DNA from 2 places in the Cellulophaga sp. HaHaR_3_176 genome. Region 1 is predicted to be linked to the other one. Evidence: riboswitches for the same ligand, from Rfam matches in the RefSeq annotation. Region 1 holds a riboswitch; the other holds the start of a gene.
What was found. A riboswitch is a leader RNA that binds a small molecule or an ion and turns the genes downstream of it on or off. The one in region 1 is predicted to bind thiamine pyrophosphate.

Region 1 (9,315 bases):
AACAGAGCCAGATATGTAAATACTTATTTGGTATAAAAACAATACAGGTATAGCTACTACAACTTGGCTAGCAACATCTGGCGGAGTTATTACTGCTGATAAAATTAATACAACAACAAGTGATATTTTTCTATATTTTTTAAGAATTTCAGGCGTTACTAGTCCAATTTTAGTTAAAAAATAGATGATGATTGGTAACTCAAAAATAATTCCACATGCAATTACAGATGCTCTTAAAGTAGATATGTATGAGCTTAAATCGAACTCATTTTTTACAACATCACTTACCGAATAAGTACCTAAAAAGTTGATAGAAAACGGAGCTACTACATAGTATCCAAATAACACTCCTAAAAAGAATAAAAAAGATGCTATTACAATAAAACCTTTAGAACTTTTACGTTCTTTTTCATATAAACCAGGACTAATAAATTTCCATGCTTCATATAAAACATAAGGGAAAGATAAAATAAAACCAGCCCAAATAGAGGTCCAAATATCAGCAGAAAACTGCCCAGCCATAGTTCTACTTTGTATCGTAAAAGGTAGTTCTTCTGCACAAAAATCAGAAGTCATTCCAAAATAAGTAGCAATCCTACAGAAAAATTCATAGGTAGGGAAATTCATTCGGCTAGGAGCAAAAATTATAGAATCAAATATAAAACCACTCATGGCAAATGCCACACAACCAATTATTAAAACCGCTAACGTAGCGCGTATTAGATGCCAACGTAACTCTTCTAGATGATCTAAAAAAGACATCTCATTTTTTACTTCATTCTCCATTACTATATAATTCCTTCGTTGATTAGGTTGTGTAAATGTACAACACCCAAATAAGTGCCGTCTTTTATGGCTAATAGTTGTGATATACCTTTAGACTGCATTAGGTCGAGAGCTTTTACAGCTAGCATATCGTTATCTATAGTTTTTGGGTTACTCGTCATAATATCCTTTGCGGTAAGCCCTTTAATATTATCATGTTTATTCAGCATTCTTCGTATATCACCATCAGTAACAATACCCACCACTTTATTATTTTCAATAACAGCAGTAACGCCTAACATTTTTTCTGAAATTTCTACAATTACAGTTTTAACATCGGCATCTATTGCTACTTGAGGTTTGAGATTGTTTTCTGCAATATCTGAAACACGAAGATATAATCGTTTGCCTAATGAACCGCCTGGGTGGTATTTGGCAAAATCTTTACTACTAAAACCACGCAATTCTAATAAGCATATTGCAAGAGCATCACCTAAAACCAATTGAGCTGTAGTACTTGTTGTTGGAGCAAGGTTATTAGGGCAAGCTTCCTTTTCAACAAAACTATTCAAAATAAAATCAGATTGTTTTGCTAGAGTAGATTCTAAATTACCCGTCATACCAACAAGAATATTACCTCCTTTTTTGATTAAAGGAACTAACATTTTAATTTCTGGAGTATTACCACTTCTTGAAATACAAATTACAGTATCGTTTTCTTGAATTGTTCCCAGATCGCCGTGTATAGCATCTGCAGCATGCATAAATATAGAAGGAGTACCTGTAGAATTTAAAGTAGCTACAATTTTAGAAGCTATTAGAGCACTTTTACCAATACCCGTAATAACTACTCTGCCTTTAGAATTAAGGATGTGATTCACAGTATCAGAAAACTTATAATCTAGTAAAGTAGATAAGTTTTGAATAGCATTAGCTTCATTCTCAATGGTTCTTCTTGCTATATCGAGTATTGCTGTGTTTTCTTTCAATTTAAATAATTCAATTATCTGGTTGTATTCCTAAAAGAATGTCTTATATTTAAATACAAAATTACATAATCTATATGTTATAGTATATTTTAAACACTTTAAAGTGGAATTTTGTTTTTGTTCGAAAATTATAGGTTCTAAATAGTATTGTGCTTTAATATTGTCAATACTAAAAATGTAGAAAACTAATAGTAAACTAAATTATGAGTTTGAGTGATATTGATTTGCATTCCTCACTAAAAAAATATTTTGGATTTTCTAAGTTCAAAGGTCTTCAAGAGAAGGTAATAACAAGTATTCTTAAAGGAAAAAATTGTTTTGTAATTATGCCCACTGGTGGTGGTAAGTCGCTATGCTATCAACTTCCTGCTTTAATGCAAGAAGGTACAGCTATAGTAGTTTCGCCATTAATAGCATTAATGAAAAATCAAGTAGATGCTATTAGAGGTGTATCTTCAGAAAATGGTATTGCTCATGTTTTAAATTCGTCTTTAACTAAGACGGAGATAAAGCAAGTGAAAAGCGATATTACAAATGGAATAACGAAACTGTTATATGTAGCTCCTGAATCGTTAACAAAAGATGAGTATGTTGAATTTTTACAATCTGTAAAAATATCATTTGTTGCTGTTGATGAGGCGCATTGTATATCAGAATGGGGACACGATTTTAGACCAGAGTACCGAAATTTAAAAAATATTATTAGTCGATTAGATGATAATATTCCAATAATAGGTTTAACAGCAACAGCAACTCCAAAAGTACAGGAAGATATTATTAAAAATTTAGGTATTACTGATGCAGATCTTTTTAAGGCATCATTTAATAGACCTAATTTATTTTATGAAATACGCCCTAAAACCCAGAATATTGAAGCTGATATTATTCGTTTTGTAAAACAAAACTCAGGTAAGTCAGGTATTATATATTGTTTGAGTAGAAAAAAAGTAGAAGAATTTGCTCAAATATTACAAGTAAACGGAGTTAGTGCTGTACCGTATCATGCAGGTTTTGATACTAAAACACGATCTAAATATCAAGATATGTTTTTGATGGAAGAGGTTGATGTTGTAGTAGCAACAATTGCATTTGGTATGGGTATTGACAAACCTGATGTTCGCTTTGTTATTCATCATGATATTCCTAAAAGTATTGAAAGTTATTATCAAGAAACTGGTAGGGCAGGTAGAGATGGTGGAGAAGGACATTGTTTAGCATTTTATTCTTATAAAGACATAGAGAAGTTAGAAAAGTTTATGTCTGGTAAACCTGTTGCTGAGCAAGAAATTGGTAATGCATTGTTACAAGAAATGGTAGCCTATGCAGAAACTTCGATGTCTCGTAGAAAATTTATCCTTCATTATTTTGGAGAGTATTTTGATGAGGTGAATGGAGATGGAGCCCTTATGGATGATAATACAAAAAATCCAAAAGACAAAGAAGAAGCAAAAGATGATTTGGTAAAAGTTATTAAGGTGGTGAAAGGCACTATGGAGAAGTTTAAATCCAAAGAAATAGTCAAAGTACTTACCGGAAAAACGAATGCAATTATAGCATCACATAAAACAGACGAAAAACCTTTTTTTGGTATAGGTAAAGATAAAGGTGTTGAACATTGGATGGCTTTAGTGCGCCAAGGCTTAGTAGCTGGTTACATGAAAAAAGAAATAGAACAATACGGCATTCTTCATGTAACAGAAAAAGGAGCAGCTTATTTAGAGAATCCTGTTTCTTTTATGATGACTAAAGATCACGTATACAATCAAGCTACTGACGATGCTATTGTAAGCGCAGCTAAAACTAGTGGAGGAGTAGCAGATGAAAAATTGCTGAAAATCTTAAAGGATTTAAGGAAAAAAGAAGGTCAAAAACTGGGAGTACCACCATTTGTTATTTTTCAAGATCCATCTTTACAAGATATGGCTCTTAAATACCCGATTAGCATTGAAGAGTTAGTAAATATTCATGGTGTAGGAGAGGGGAAAGCTAAAAAATATGGAAAACCATTTATTAGTTTTATCAAACAATATGTTGAAGATAATGATATTATCAGACCAGATGATCTAGTTGTTAAAAGTACTGGTGCAAATTCAGCTTTAAAGTTATATGTGATTCAAAATGTAGATCGTAAGCTTCCATTAGATGATATTGCTTCAGCAAAAGGGTTAGCCATTCCTGATTTAATAAAGGAAATGGAACAGATTGTGTATAGCGGAACGAAATTAAATATAAGCTATTGGATCGATGAAATTTTAGACGAAGATCAGCAAGAAGAATTGCATGATTACTTTTTAGAAGCAGATTCAGATGGAATAGAAGATGCTATTACAGAGTTTGATGGTGATTATGAAGATGAAGAATTACGCCTTTTTAGAATTAAATTTATTAGTGAAGTTGCCAATTAAAAACTTCTTTTAGTAAAAAAATAGACTATAACACTCCTAAATTTTAGGGGTGTTATTTTTTTATAGGCATGTTACTAAATTGTTAATTCTTAGAAATTATCATTTAAATATCCTCATTCCGGTTTTAGTATCATAGTTTTTTTATAGTTTTACAGAGTAAACTTTAGGGGTGTTCCTTTTACGGAACTGAGAAATACCCTTTGAACCTGATGCGGTTAGTACCGCCGAAGGGAAAAGTTGAAAAATACCTTGAAATGGGTATTTGCAACCTTTTCATATGTGTGTGCTTTGTTCTTAAAGCACCTCATTTTTCAAAGAATATTCTCTGCTTTTAAAATTTACAGCATATTTAAAATATACTGTACATGATTTCTATTTTAGTTAACGAAAAACCAATACGTATTCAAAAAAATACAAACGTATTGCAACTTCTCGAAAAATTGCGAACTCCTCAAAACGGAATTGCAGTCGCTTTAAACAATACTATTATCACCAAAGATTTCTGGAAATATGAAATCTTGGATGATAATGATTCACTTCTGATTATTCAAGCCACTCAAGGCGGTTAATTGCACTTTAGAAACTCCAAGCACAGTATTTATTTCTTAAAGATCAAATCTCACAATATATGAAAAGCAAAGACACCGCACCAAAAAACGAAAAGCTTAGCACGCAACCTTTTCCTAATTCTAAAAAAATTTATGTAGCAGGAAAACTACATCCACAATTAAAAGTGGCCATGCGAGAAATTGCGTTGAGTGATACTAAAGATTCCTTGACTGGCAAACTTACGCCAAACGAGCCAGTTACGGTCTATGACACTTCAGGACCTTATACAGACCCTACAAAAGAAATAAATGTTCACAAAGGAATAGATAGAATCCGTGAGCAGTGGGTTTTAGATCGTGGAGATGTAGAACAATTAGAAGAGTTTAGCTCAGAATATTGTAATGAACGTCTAAACAATAAGAATTTAGATCATATGCGTTTTTCACTTCTAAAAAAGCCAATGCGTGCTAAAGAGGGCAAAAATGTAACGCAGCTGCATTATGCTAAAAAGGGAATAATCACTCCAGAAATGGAATACATTGCCATTCGTGAGAATCAGCGTATGGAGGAAATGACCGAAATTGCCAAACAGCACAAAGGAGAACATTTTGGCGCGGCAATCCCCGATAAAATTACGGCAGAATTTGTACGAGAAGAAGTGGCTAGAGGTAGAGCTGTAATTCCTAGTAATATAAATCACCCAGAAGCAGAACCCATGATTTTGGGTCGTAACTTTTTGGTGAAGATAAATGCCAATATTGGAAACTCTGCCGTAACCTCTTCCATAGAAGAAGAAGTAGAAAAAGCGGTTTGGGCATGCCGTTGGGGGGCAGATAATATTATGGATTTGTCTACAGGGCAAAACATCCATGAAACTAGAGAGTGGATTATTCGAAACTCTCCAGTACCTGTAGGGACTGTGCCTATTTACCAAGCTTTAGAAAAAGTGAATGGCGTCGCAGAAGACCTTACTTGGGAAATTTTTAGAGATACACTTATTGAGCAAGCAGAACAGGGAGTAGATTACTTTACAATTCATGCAGGTGTTTTATTGCGTTATGTACCTATGACCGCTAAACGAGTTACAGGTATTGTTTCTCGTGGAGGTTCTATTATGGCCAAATGGTGTTTAGCACATCATAAAGAGAGTTTCTTGTACACACATTTCGAAGATATTTGTGAGATTTTAAAACAATACGACGTAGCGTTTTCTTTAGGAGATGGTTTACGTCCTGGATCTGTTGCAGATGCTAATGATGAGGCACAATTTGCAGAGTTAGAAACATTGGGGGAACTAACAAAAATAGCCCGTAAGCATGAAGTGCAATGTTTTATAGAGGGCCCTGGTCACGTACCAATGCATATGATCAAAGAAAATATGGAGAAGCAAATAGAACTTTGTGATGAAGCTCCTTTTTATACGTTAGGACCTTTAACTACAGATATTGCGCCAGGTTATGACCATATTACCTCCGGTATTGGAGCCGCTATGATTGGTTGGTTTGGTTGTGCTATGCTATGTTATGTAACACCAAAAGAACACTTAGGATTGCCTAATAAACAAGATGTGAGAACAGGAGTAATTACGTACAAGCTTGCAGCCCATGCGGCCGATTTAGCAAAGGGGCACCCAGGGGCGCAACATAGAGATAATGCACTCTCAAAAGCGCGATTTGAATTTAGATGGGAAGATCAGTTTAATCTAGGACTAGATCCGGAATTAGCTCGAGAGTATCATGATGAAACCTTGCCTGCCGATGGGGCAAAAGTGGCACATTTTTGTTCTATGTGCGGACCTAAATTTTGTTCTATGAAAATATCACAAGAAGTAAGAGATTTTGCCGCGGAGCATGATATTGTTGATAATGAAGTCATTCAAAAAGGAATGGAGGAGAAGTCTAAAGAATTTAAAGATAAAGGGTCAGAAGTATATTTGTAGTATACACAGGAGGTTCCTACGCCTTGGAAAAAGGCGTAGTCGGGCTTTCCGTTATATCTTTTGCCTATTCGTATAAGTTTATGTCGTTTTACGCCATAAATTTACACCAACAGCAAAAGGATGCCACTGCAATCCCTAACCCAAAAAAAAGTATGATAGTTCTTATAGCGCCAGAGGAAGATATTGCCAATGAAATTGAAATTTTACACCAACTTTTTGAAGCCGGTTTAGTCTATTTTCATTTAAGAAAGCCTTCTAAAAATTATCAAGAGCATTGTGATTATTTAGATTTGATAGATGAGAAGTATCATAACCGTATCGTTGTGCATTATTTTCATGAATTAGTGAATGTATATAATTTAAAAGGTATTCATTTTCAGGAGCAAAAAAGAATAGATCATATAGATAATCCAGGGCAATATTTTAAACCGCTCAATATGTATGGTAAAACCATCAGTTCTTCATTTCATGATCCAGACGTTTTAAAGGCTTGTGGGTTTGAATTTGATTATCATTTATTAAGTCCCGTTTTTTCTTCAATTTCTAAAAAAGGATATGAAGGTAAAGGTTTTAAGGTAACCCATATTCAAAAACGGATTATTGGTATGGGCGGAGTTACAGAGAACAATATTGAAGAAATTCATCAATTAGGGTATCAAGGTATAGGAGTTTTAGGCGGAGTCTGGAATAATAGTGCTCCTGTAACAGCGTTTAAAGCCATGCAAAACTATTACAACAAATAACAAAACTACAGACTAATATATTTTAAATAGAATATCAATGCAATTACCAAATTTACACTACATATCACAAGGAGAAACACCTCAAGAGCATTTAAATAATATCAAAAGTGCCTGTACGGCAGGTGCAGCATTGGTGCAGCTACGATTAAAAAATTTGAGTCCTAAAAAGGTTTTGAAATTTGCTACAGAAGCCCGAGAAATTACAGATCATTATCAAACTAGATTGATAATAAATGATCACTATAGAATAGCCAAGGAGGTAAAAGCAGATGGTGTTCATTTAGGAAGAACAGATACTTGCCCGACTATTGCTAAAAAGTATTTAGAAAGCTGGCAAATTATTGGCGGTACCGCAAATACAGTCAGTGATTGTAATATACTTATTACTAAAAAAGTAGATTATATAGGTTTAGGGCCTTATCATTTTACGAAAACGAAAGAGAGTTTAAGTCCTATTTTGGGTATTGATGGTTATGCGGATATAATGAAGTATATACAAACAGATATTCCTGTTATTGCAGTAGGTGGTATTGTAATAAATGATGTTTCTGAAATTCTAGAAACAGGAATTTACGGGGTAGCAGTAGCCTCAGAAATTACTAAAAATTTTAATAGCATTAATCTTTTTAAGAAAGCGTTAGAAAAAACAAGCATTGAAGAACAGGTGTGGAGACCCAACCTAAATCAATAAATATGGTAGATATATTGAACATAGCAGATAAAACATTTAAATCACGTTTATTTACGGGGACGGGTAAGTTTTCTAGTGCTCAAGTAATGGAAGAGGCCATTCTTGCTTCAGAGAGCGAGTTGGTTACCGTAGCTTTGAAACGGGTAGATTTAGAAGATGAAGCAGACGATATCTTAAGCCATTTAAAGAGTAGTAGGATTGATTTATTACCTAATACTTCAGGGGTTCGTACTGCAAAAGAGGCTGTTTTTGCAGCACAATTATCAAGAGAGGCTCTTGATACCAATTGGATAAAATTAGAAATTCATCCAGACCCTCGGTATTTATTACCAGACCCAATAGAAACCTTAAAAGCAGCTGAAGAATTAGTGAAACTAGGATTTGTAGTTATGCCATATATACATGCAGACCCCGTTTTATGCAAGCGTTTAGAAGATGTAGGAGTGCAATGTGTGATGCCATTAGGCGCTCCTATTGGTAGTAATAAAGGCATAAAAACAGAAGATTTTTTAAAAATCATTATAGAACAAAGTAATGTGCCTGTAATTGTAGATGCAGGTATTGGTGCCCCATCTCATGCCGCTTATGCTATGGAGCTCGGGGCAGATGCTGTTTTGGTAAATACAGCAATAGCCGTTTCTCAGAACCCAATAGCCATGGGGCAAGCCTTTAAAATGGCCGTAGAAGCAGGGAGAATGGCTTATCTGGCTAAACTAGCACCTGTTAAAGAACAAGCGGAAGCCAGTAGCCCTTTAACTTCTTTTTTAAACGAAATTTAAAAGTACACTATGTCATTTAAAACCACATTTGAGCAGTATGATTGGAATACCTTAGAAAAAGAAATCTATGCCGTAACCACTGCTGAGGTTGCTCAAATACTTCAAAAAGAAAAAATAGAATTAGAAGATTTTAAAGCCTTAATTTCTCCAGCCGCAAAACCTTTTTTGGAGCAAATGGCACAGCGCAGCAATCAGCTTACTAAAAAAAGATTTGGGAATACTATGCAAATGTATATTCCCATGTACCTGTCTAATGAATGTCAGAATATTTGCACCTATTGTGGCTTTAGTATGACTAACAAAATTCCTAGGAAAACCTTAACCGATGCTGAGATTTTAAAAGAAGTAACTAAGATAAAAAGTTTAGGGTACGATCATATTTTATTAGTTACTGGTGAGGCTAATAAAACGGTAGGAGTGTCGTATATAAAGCATGCTATCGAACTAATAAAAAA
Region 2 (9,315 bases), 1.4 Mb from region 1:
GTATTATTACTTGCTTGGGGCTGTTATTTTAATGGGGCTTATTCAAATTTTTGCAGGTGTTTTAAAATTAGGTCGCTTTGTACGTTTAATTCCGCATTCAGTAATGATGGGGTTTGTAAATGGTTTAGCTATTGTCATCTTCATGGCGCAAGTAAAAATGTTTAGCCATAAAATACCGAACCCAGACCCGAGTGCTGTTGAAAGGTATTTAAGTATTTATATGCAAGGAGCTGAGTTGTATATGATGATTGGTTTAGTATTGTTTACAATGGCAATAATTCATTTTTTACCTAAGTTAACTACTAAAATACCAGCAGCATTAACAGCAATATTGATTACTACTTTCGGTGTTATATTGTTAGATTTAGATGTAACAACTGTAGGTTCATATATTAGAGAAGGTGGAGGAGATGGCTTAAGTGGTGAATTTCCAACACCTAATAAAGAGTTTTGGCAATTTTTACCTTTTAATTTAGACACGTTTACGTTTATTCTTCCGTATGCTTTCTTAGCTGCAAGTGTAGGTTTAATAGAAAGTTTGATGACTATGAATTTAGTAGACGAGCTAACAGATACTCGTGGTAGAGGTAATAGAGAATGTGTTGCTCAAGGTTTTGGTAACATTGCGAGTGGTTTGTTAGGCGGTACAGGTGGTTGTGGTATGATTGGCCAAACAGTAATTAATATAAATGCAAAAGGTAGAGGAAGATTATCTGGTATTGTAATGGCGGTAACATTACTTTCTTTTATTTTATTTGCTGATACATATATTGAACAAGTACCTATTGCAGCATTAATAGGAGTAATGTTTATGATGGTTATAGAAACTTTTGCTTGGTCAAGTTTTAGAATCTTAAAAAAGATTCCTATGTCAGATGCATTTGTTTTAATTGCAGTATCTGCTATAACCGTGTTTTTCGATTTAGCTATAGCAGTATTTATTGGTGTAATTATTTCAGCTCTTGCTTTCTCTTGGGAAAATGCAAAACGTATTCGTGCTCGTAAAAATGTAGATGAAAACGGAGTGAAAACATACGAAATTTTTGGCCCTTTATTTTTTGGATCAACAACTGGTTTTACTGAAAAATTTGATGTAGCTAATGATCCGGAAGAGGTTGTTATTGATTTTAAAGATAGCCGTATTGCAGATATGTCAGGTATTGAAGCTATTAATAAGCTTTCTGAACGTTATAAAATTGCAGGTAAAAAATTACATTTAAAGCATTTAAGTAAAGATTGTATAAAACTTTTAGCAACTGCCGATGATATTGTAGATGTTAATGTTTTAGAAGATCCAAAATATAAAGTTGTTGCCGACGGATTTAATTACGACGACCAATAACTACCAAAATTTATAAAAATGATGTAGCGGACCATGCCCTTTTCCTAGTGTATGGTCCGCACTTTTTTTAATAGCACCTTCCAAGTATTCTTTTCCTTTCAAAACAGATTCATTTAAGGTGAACTCTTTTGCTAAAAAAGCAGCTATAGCCGATGATAGGGTGCAGCCTGTACCATGTGTATTTTGGGTCTGTACTTTTTTTGAAGTAAGTTCGAAATATTCTTTCGAATCAAAATTGTAAAAAATATCAGTAAGAGTGTCATTGTTTAAATGGCCAGCCTTTAATAAAACAGAGACGCTATAGGCATCTGCTAATTCTTTTGCATAAAACTTTAGATTAGTGCCTTCAATTTTTTTGTTTAATAGTATTTCACATTCAGGTATATTCGGGGTAATAATTGTCGCAATGGACATTAGCTTACTCTTAATGGCTTTAATAGCATTGTCTAATACTAGCTTGTCGCCAGATGTAGCTACCATAACAGGATCTATTACAATTGGTGTGGCTTTGTATTTTTCAAGCGTTTTTACAACCATGTTAATAATTTCTGTAGAATGGAGCATTCCAATTTTTATGGCATCGGTACCGATATCATCTAAAACGGCTTGTATTTGCTTTTGTAAGTGTAGCACTGGAACTGGGTGTATATCAGTAACACCAATTGTATTTTGAGCAGTTAAGGCTGTTATTGCAGAGGTGCCATAGCAACCACAGGCACTAAACGTTTTTAAATCTGCTTGAATTCCTGCTCCACCGCCAGAATCACTGCCTGCAATAGTTAAAACTCTAGCGTAGTTTTGTGTCATATTTTCCATTTTTCTAAAGTATAGGCACTTTCCCAAAATAGCCATTCCATTTTTGATGCCAATAAAAATGAATTAGTCATTTTTATACGAGTTTCTTCTGTTGTTTTTTCAGCATATAAATCGCAAATTTGAATAGCTTTCTGCACAGCAATTCCAAAATCTTCACCAGCATAAGTATTAATCCAATCTTGATAAGGGTTGTTCTCCTTAGTTTGATGTTCTAAAATAAAATCACCAACTTTTTTATATATCCAAAAACAAGGTAACACTGCGGCAAGTGCCTCTTCAATTGAGTTTAAGTTAAATGTTTTATTTAAAAAACCAACATATAAAAGGCAAGAAGGTGATAGCTTAGCGTTTGTAGTGTCATCTATATTTTTAAGATATGTAGCGTGCAAAATTTGCTCCACTTTTATAGTGTCATTTGCAAAACTTAAAAAATGTTCAACATGTTTTGGATCTTCTAATTTAGTACCAATGCCTGCTAAGATTTTACCAAAATCTGCTAAGTAAAATGCATCTTGTTGTATGTAAAATTCAAATTTTTTTAAAGGAAGAGTGCCGTCAGCTAATTCGTTTATAAAAGCATGATTAGTGATTTTTTTGAAAGTAGGGCTCATTTTCTCCCAAGTATGTTCACTCCACTTCATCATAGTGTCTGTTTTGAAGTGGTTTTGAATAAAAATAAAAAGTAATTTTTATCAATTGTAAAATTCATAGTTGCAAATAGTTTTAACAAGTAGGTAAAACGATTGCACACAGGTAACAAATGATAGTTTTCTATGAAGATGCAAAATGCGTTTCCCTTCGTTGCTATTAAACAAATCAGGTTCAAAGGGTAATTTCTCAGCCCCCAAAAGAGCACCCCTAACGATTAAAATAACTACGGCTACAATTTTGTAGCCGTAGAGGATAACATTATAAAGTTCTTAAATACTCGGCAATAGCTCTAGTGTCGTCTTCAGATAAACCACTATCTAACATAATTGCATTATTATACTCTTCTAACAATGCTTTAGCTATTGGATCTTTTTTAAGCATTTCAGTTGGGTTTTTAATCATATTCATAACCCAAGCCGGATTTCTTCTATCGTAAACACCAGCCAAAGCAGGGCCTATCATTCTTTCCTCAGCCATATGACAAGCAGTACAAACCGTACTATATTTAGCTTCACCAGCGGCTGCTAAATCAGTATCTATATCAGAAAATTCGATATCCTTAAAAGGGCCAATACCTTCATTATCCATGTCAACAGGAACACCTTTTGAAGCACTAGTAGCTTTATCTTCAGTTTTGGTACGTTGCATGTCAAAACCACCTTTTTTTTCTTCTTTTTTTTCACCACAACTAGTTAATAGAACGCCAATTGCTAAAATGCTAAGTATTTTTTTCATTATTGAGTTAATTTATTAAAACACTAAGATAAGTTATTTACAAAAATTCTTTTATAAAATCAATAGATCTTTTTTCAGTATAAGTTGTGTTTTTTACTCCGAAAAAGCCAACATGACCACCGTAATTAGGAATTTCTAAATGTAAATTTTCATTTTCTTGAGCTTCTTTTTTAGGATAACACTCTGGCCCTAAAAAAGAATCGTTTTTGCTATTGATAATTAAAGTTGGCACTTTTATATTTGGTAAAAAAGATAGGCAACTAGATTTTGTGTAATAATCAATGGCATCAATAAAACCGTGTGCTTTACTTGTATATACATCATCAAAATCTTTTAAAGTTTTAATGCTTAAAATTTCTTTATCTGAAATTTTATCAGGGAAAAGCTGTTGCTTAGCTCGTAATTTTTCTATTAGATGTTTTTTAAACCTAATTGCGTAAAGCGCATTTTTAGGCTTCAGCAACTCTTTTAACGAACTATGTAAATCACATGGGACCGAGACTGCTACAGCTCCTTTTAATTCAGGAGGTAGTTTTCTTTTTTCACCTAAATATTTAAGCACTAGGTTACCGCCTAGACTAAAACCTTTTATGAAAATTTGAGCGTATTTATTTTTACTTAGTATATGATTTATAACAGACTCTAAATCTTCTGTTGCGCCAGAGTGATACGATCTAAATAATGCATTAGGAGTACCGCTGCAACTGCGTAAATTTATTGCGCAAGCATCTATACCAGAAAGGTTAGCGTGTTTTGCGCTACCTGTAATATAAGGGCGTTGTGCGCTACCTTCTAAACCATGAATTAAGATAATTACCTTGTTAGATGTTTGGTTAGAAAAACTCCAATCTACATCTAAAAAATCACTATCTGGCAATATTATACGTTCCCTTTTTTGTGATAAACCGCTTACTTTTCTTAATACTCCAGAATATATGGTAGATAAATGTCCGTTCTTAAAATAAAAAGGAGGATCATAAGTAGATGGTATTAATGGCATTGTTTTTTATTTCGGGTAGTTTTCTAAAACTTTGATTTGTTCTTCGATAGCTGATTTAAATTCAGATTTAAGCGTGTTAACTAATTCAGAAACAGGAACAGTATTGTCAATCAAAGCAACACCTTGCCCAGCAGACCAAATTGTTTTCCAAGCTTTAGCTTCAGTATCTAATTCTTTACCAAAATCAATTTTCACATCTTTCTTTAAGTCATCTTCGGTAATACCTGCAGCTTTTAAACTTGCACCTAAAAAATTGGCGTGTACTCCTGATATTGAAGCTGTGTAAACAACATCACTTGCTCCTGCTTCAATAATCATTTTTCGGTACTCATCAGTTGCTCTACTTTCTTCTGTGTTTATAAAGCGAGTACCCATGTAAGCCATATCAGCTCCCATTTGTAATGCAGAAGCAACATCTCTACCAGTACTAATACATCCTGAAAGTAAAATAGTTTTATGATAGAATTTTTTTATTTCCGAAACTAAAGTCATTGGGTTTATAGTGCCTGCATGGCCACCAGCGCCTGCGGCAACAAGTATTAAGCCATCTACACCAGCCTCTGAGGCTTTTTCAGCATGTCTTTTTTTAATAATATCATGAAAAACAAGACCGCCATAACTATGTATCGCATCTACAACTTGTGGTACGGCACCTAAAGAAGTGATTATTAAAGGAACTTTGTGCTTTATACAAATTTTTAAATCAGCTTCTAACCTTGGGTTAGTTTGATGAACAATAAGGTTAACACCAAAAGGAGCTGCTTTTTTACCTGTTTCATCTTCAAACTTTTTTAGCTCTGTTTTAATTTCTATTAACCACTCTTCAAACCCATCAGTTGTACGTTGGTTAAGCGCGGGAAAAGTACCTACTATTCCGTTTTTGCAACATTCAATTACCAAATTCGGACCAGAAATTAAAAACATTGGGGCCGTAACAATTGGTAATGATAAATCTTTTATAAAAGAGGCTTTCTGATTCATGGAAATAGGTTTTAGACATTAAAATTAAGCATAAATTTTATGTTTAATTTTTGTTAGTTTCATCAAAACTATGTTATTTTTGGGATTATTATGCATGCATAACAAAAAAATATACTATGTACCTTAAAGATTTTGAGATTCGTTGGAGTGATACAGATGCAAATCGTCATTTAGCAAATTCTGCTTATTTAAATTTTATGAGTCATACCCGAATGGCTTTTTTAATGGAACTAGGCTTTAATCAAAAAACAATGGCAGAGCATGAAATTGGCCCTGTCGTTTTTTATGAGCATGTATATTATTTTAAAGAAGCTTTTCCAGGTAAGCCAGTTAAAGTTTCTATGGAAGTGAAAGGGATGAGTGAAGACGGTATGTTTTTTGAATTTCATCATAATTTTTACGATCACAAAGGGAGAAATTTTGCACATTGTGAAATGATGGGAGCATGGGTAAATTTAAAAACCAGAAGCTTAACGGGACTTAATGATGTTTTTCTAGATGCATTTAATAATATAGAAAAAGCAGAAGACTTTAAAGTTTTAACTAAAGAACATACTCGTAAGTTTACGAAAGTGCCTAAAGATTTGGTTTAACAGGCTTGCTGGCAAGGTAAACCCCAAAAATAACAAGAATCATTGCTATGATTTTTATTTGCGTTAAACTGTCTTTGCCAGTTAGTATTGCAAAACAGACGCCTACTAATGGTTGTACGTAAACAAATGCACCAACAGTAGATGCCTTTAACTGTGTAAGTGCAAAAGCATTGAATAAATAAGTGCAAAAAGTTGTGCCTAAAACTACAAATAAGATTGCTCCATAAATGTGTACTGGTAAGGTAGTCCATTGAATTTCAGAAACTTCAGAAAAGGTAATTGGTAAATTAACAATTAACCCTATTGTAAAAAGCCATTTTAAAAGAACAAAAGGATGGTATTTAGAAATTAATTTTTTTGCTAAAATTAAATAGGTACCGTATACTGTAGCATTTACAACAAATAAAAAATTACCTAATGGAATATTTGGTGCATCAGCCCTTATTTCTGCTCCAAAAAGTATTAAGGCAAGGGCGCCAACTAGACCTAGAAAAATGCCTAACCCTTTTTGAACCGTAATTTTTTCTTTTATAAAAATAGCAGATAATAAAACGACAATAATAGGAGTAATAGTAACTAAAACAGCACTATTAATAGGTGTTGATAACTGCAAACCTTTAAAAAAAGCGAGCATGTTAATAACCATACCCATAATGCCACAGATGATAATTCGGCCCCAATCTTTAGGGTCAATTTTTTGTTTTGGGGCAAAAGGGGCTATACACCAGAATAAAATTGCAGCTCCAGCGACCCTTAAGAATATAAAGCCAAACGGTTTTACATAGTCGGGCATTACATCTTTAGCTATAGTATGGTTTAAGCCATATATAACAGTAGCTGCAAAGGCAGCCAATAATGCTAGCGTTCTTTTACTCACGAATGTATGTATTCAATTGCTGCAGCAATTTCTTTTTTACTATTTCCGATAAAAATTTTATCATCAAAAATAATTACTGGGCGCTTTAAAAAAGTGTAATGGTTTAATATTAGATTCATATAATCATTTTCAGAAAGTGTTTTTTCATGTAAACCTCTTTCTCTAAATAATCGTGCTCGTTTACTAAAAAGAGCCTCAAAACTACCCGATAGTTTAAACATTTCTTCTATTTGAACAGCACTTACAGCATCAGATTTAATGTCTTGTAATTCAAAACCATCTAGTGGTTGTAATTCTTTAAGTATTTTTTTGCAGGTATCACAAGTACTAAGGTAGTAGATTTTCTTCATTGTGAATAATTTTGAAAAAGATTGAATTATTTTAATTAAACCGAATGCAAAGAAACCTATTTCTTTGGAATTGTTCTATTTTTATGGCTTAATAAAACGTATTATTTTGGAAAAACTATTTGATATTACCCTTAAAAACAGGAAAATTTTATACAAATTCTTGACAAAAACACCCAGAGAGCAATTACTAAATATCCCTGCGGGATTCAGAAATAATATCTGGTGGAATATAGCACACGTGGTGGTTACACAGCAACTTTTGGTTTATAGATTGAGTGGCTTGCCAATGCGTATTTCAGATGAATTTATTGAAAAATTTAAAAAAGGAAGTGTACCAGATGGTACTGCTACTAATGAAGAAATTGACGAAATAACAGGTTTTTTGTTTTCGACAATAGAATGGATGCAGGAAGATTATGAAAAAGGTGAATTTAAGTCATTTAGTACATATGATACTAGTTTAGACGTTACTTTAAGCTCTGTTGAAGATGCTATTGCGTTTAACTCTTTTCATGAGGGGTTACATTTAGGGACAATTTTATCGCTATTAAAAGTACAGACGAAATAAAAACTTATTTTTTAATACTTACAGATAGATATTTTTTAATCTCATTGTAAGGTAGTGTTATTACAATTGGTCCGTCAGCATAAGACGCAACTTCATATTGATTGTAAATTAATTGAAGACCCTTATCGGTGAAGCCAATATTAGATGGTAAATAAAATATATCTCCCTCAAACATAAATCCAGTGCTATTAATGGAGGAGTTTTGGGGGATATCTTCTTGAATTTTGAATTTAGTTTCTACAAAGTGTGTAAAAGCACCTTTATCATTAAACAACTTCCAATTTTCAAACTCGTTTCCTTTTTTCTTATCAAAATTTAAAAACTTTGAGGCGCTAAATCCATGTGCTCCACCAGTAAAAATATAAGTATCTAATTTTATAGAGATAACATCTTTGTTTTCAAAAGTTATATCCGTTTTAATTTTAGCTTCCCAACCTAAACTTTCGTCAGGATACATTTCTTTTAAAGCTAAAAAGCCCTTTTTGAATGAAGTTATAGCTTCTTCAACTGTATTCGCTATAATTTCATCATCATATATTAATTGATCTATAATTTCCTCTTGTAAAGTATTGTTTATGATAGACGCTAGTTCACTATCGCCTTTAAAATTATAAGTATCAACAAGTACTTTAGGGCAATCATTACAGTTTTCGCTTTTAAAAGTTACGGATTCATGCGATAACTCATTTTTATCTTTACAACCGATAATTACTAATAAAATAAATAAGAGTGTTAACTTTATTTTCATAGATATATAAAATTTCAAGTAATGAATGGTAATTGTTATCGTACAAAGATAACGGTACATTTGTAAGTATAGGCAAGAGTTATGAACGAAAAGAAATTAAATTTTAACAGTAAGGTTATTCATGGAGGTCAAAACCCAGATAAGGCTTATGGGGCCGTAATGCCACCTATATATCAAACGTCTACATATGCACAAAATACACCAGGTGATCACTTAGGGTATGCATATTCTCGAAGTGGAAACCCAACCCGTAGTGCTTTAGAAAATTCTTTGGCAAGTATCGAAAATGGAAATTACGGTATGGCATTCGGAAGTGGTATGGCGGCTATTGATGCAATATTGAAACTATTAAGTCCAGGAGATGAAGTTGTCTCTACGAGTGACTTGTATGGAGGAAGCTATCGCTTATTTAAAAAAGTTTTTGAAAATTATGGTATCGTTTTTCAATTTATTGAAATGGAAGACGTTGATAATATTGAGAAGTATATATCTAATAAAACAAAATTGCTTTGGGTAGAAACACCAACAAACCCTATGATGAGTATTATAGATATTAAAGGAGTCGTAGCTATTTCTAAAAAACACAATATATTATTGGCTGTCGATAATACTTTTGCGAGCCCTTATTTACAGCAACCTTTAGATTTAGGAGCT

Region 2: another riboswitch for thiamine pyrophosphate. It lies ahead of tenA (thiaminase II); the one in region 1 lies ahead of thiS (sulfur carrier protein ThiS).

What each region holds. Positions count from the first base shown of each region.
Region 1 is NZ_CP058990.1:617,957-627,271, forward strand. Features, by position in the region: gene tatC (twin-arginine translocase subunit TatC) at 1-786, opposite strand, end outside; gene H0I23_RS02755 (SIS domain-containing protein) at 789-1,754, opposite strand; gene recQ (DNA helicase RecQ) at 1,958-4,159, shown strand; TPP riboswitch at 4,315-4,409, shown strand; gene thiS (sulfur carrier protein ThiS) at 4,525-4,728, shown strand; gene thiC (phosphomethylpyrimidine synthase ThiC) at 4,788-6,647, shown strand; gene H0I23_RS02775 (thiamine phosphate synthase) at 6,800-7,390, shown strand; gene thiE (thiamine phosphate synthase) at 7,428-8,081, shown strand; gene H0I23_RS02785 (thiazole synthase) at 8,084-8,860, shown strand; gene thiH (2-iminoacetate synthase ThiH) at 8,870-9,315, shown strand, end outside.
Region 2 is NZ_CP058990.1:3,002,040-3,011,354, reverse strand. Features, by position in the region: gene H0I23_RS13230 (SulP family inorganic anion transporter) at 1-1,342, shown strand, start outside; gene thiD (bifunctional hydroxymethylpyrimidine kinase/phosphomethylpyrimidine kinase) at 1,343-2,158, opposite strand; gene tenA (thiaminase II) at 2,146-2,802, opposite strand; TPP riboswitch at 2,935-3,028, opposite strand; gene H0I23_RS13215 (cytochrome c) at 3,068-3,544, opposite strand; gene H0I23_RS13210 (YheT family hydrolase) at 3,582-4,544, opposite strand; gene H0I23_RS13205 (nitronate monooxygenase family protein) at 4,551-5,525, opposite strand; gene H0I23_RS13200 (thioesterase family protein) at 5,642-6,118, shown strand; gene H0I23_RS13195 (DMT family transporter) at 6,102-6,995, opposite strand; gene H0I23_RS13190 (arsenate reductase family protein) at 6,992-7,345, opposite strand; gene H0I23_RS13185 (DinB family protein) at 7,452-7,913, shown strand; gene H0I23_RS13180 (DUF3298 and DUF4163 domain-containing protein) at 7,918-8,661, opposite strand; gene H0I23_RS13175 (cystathionine gamma-synthase) at 8,743-9,315, shown strand, end outside.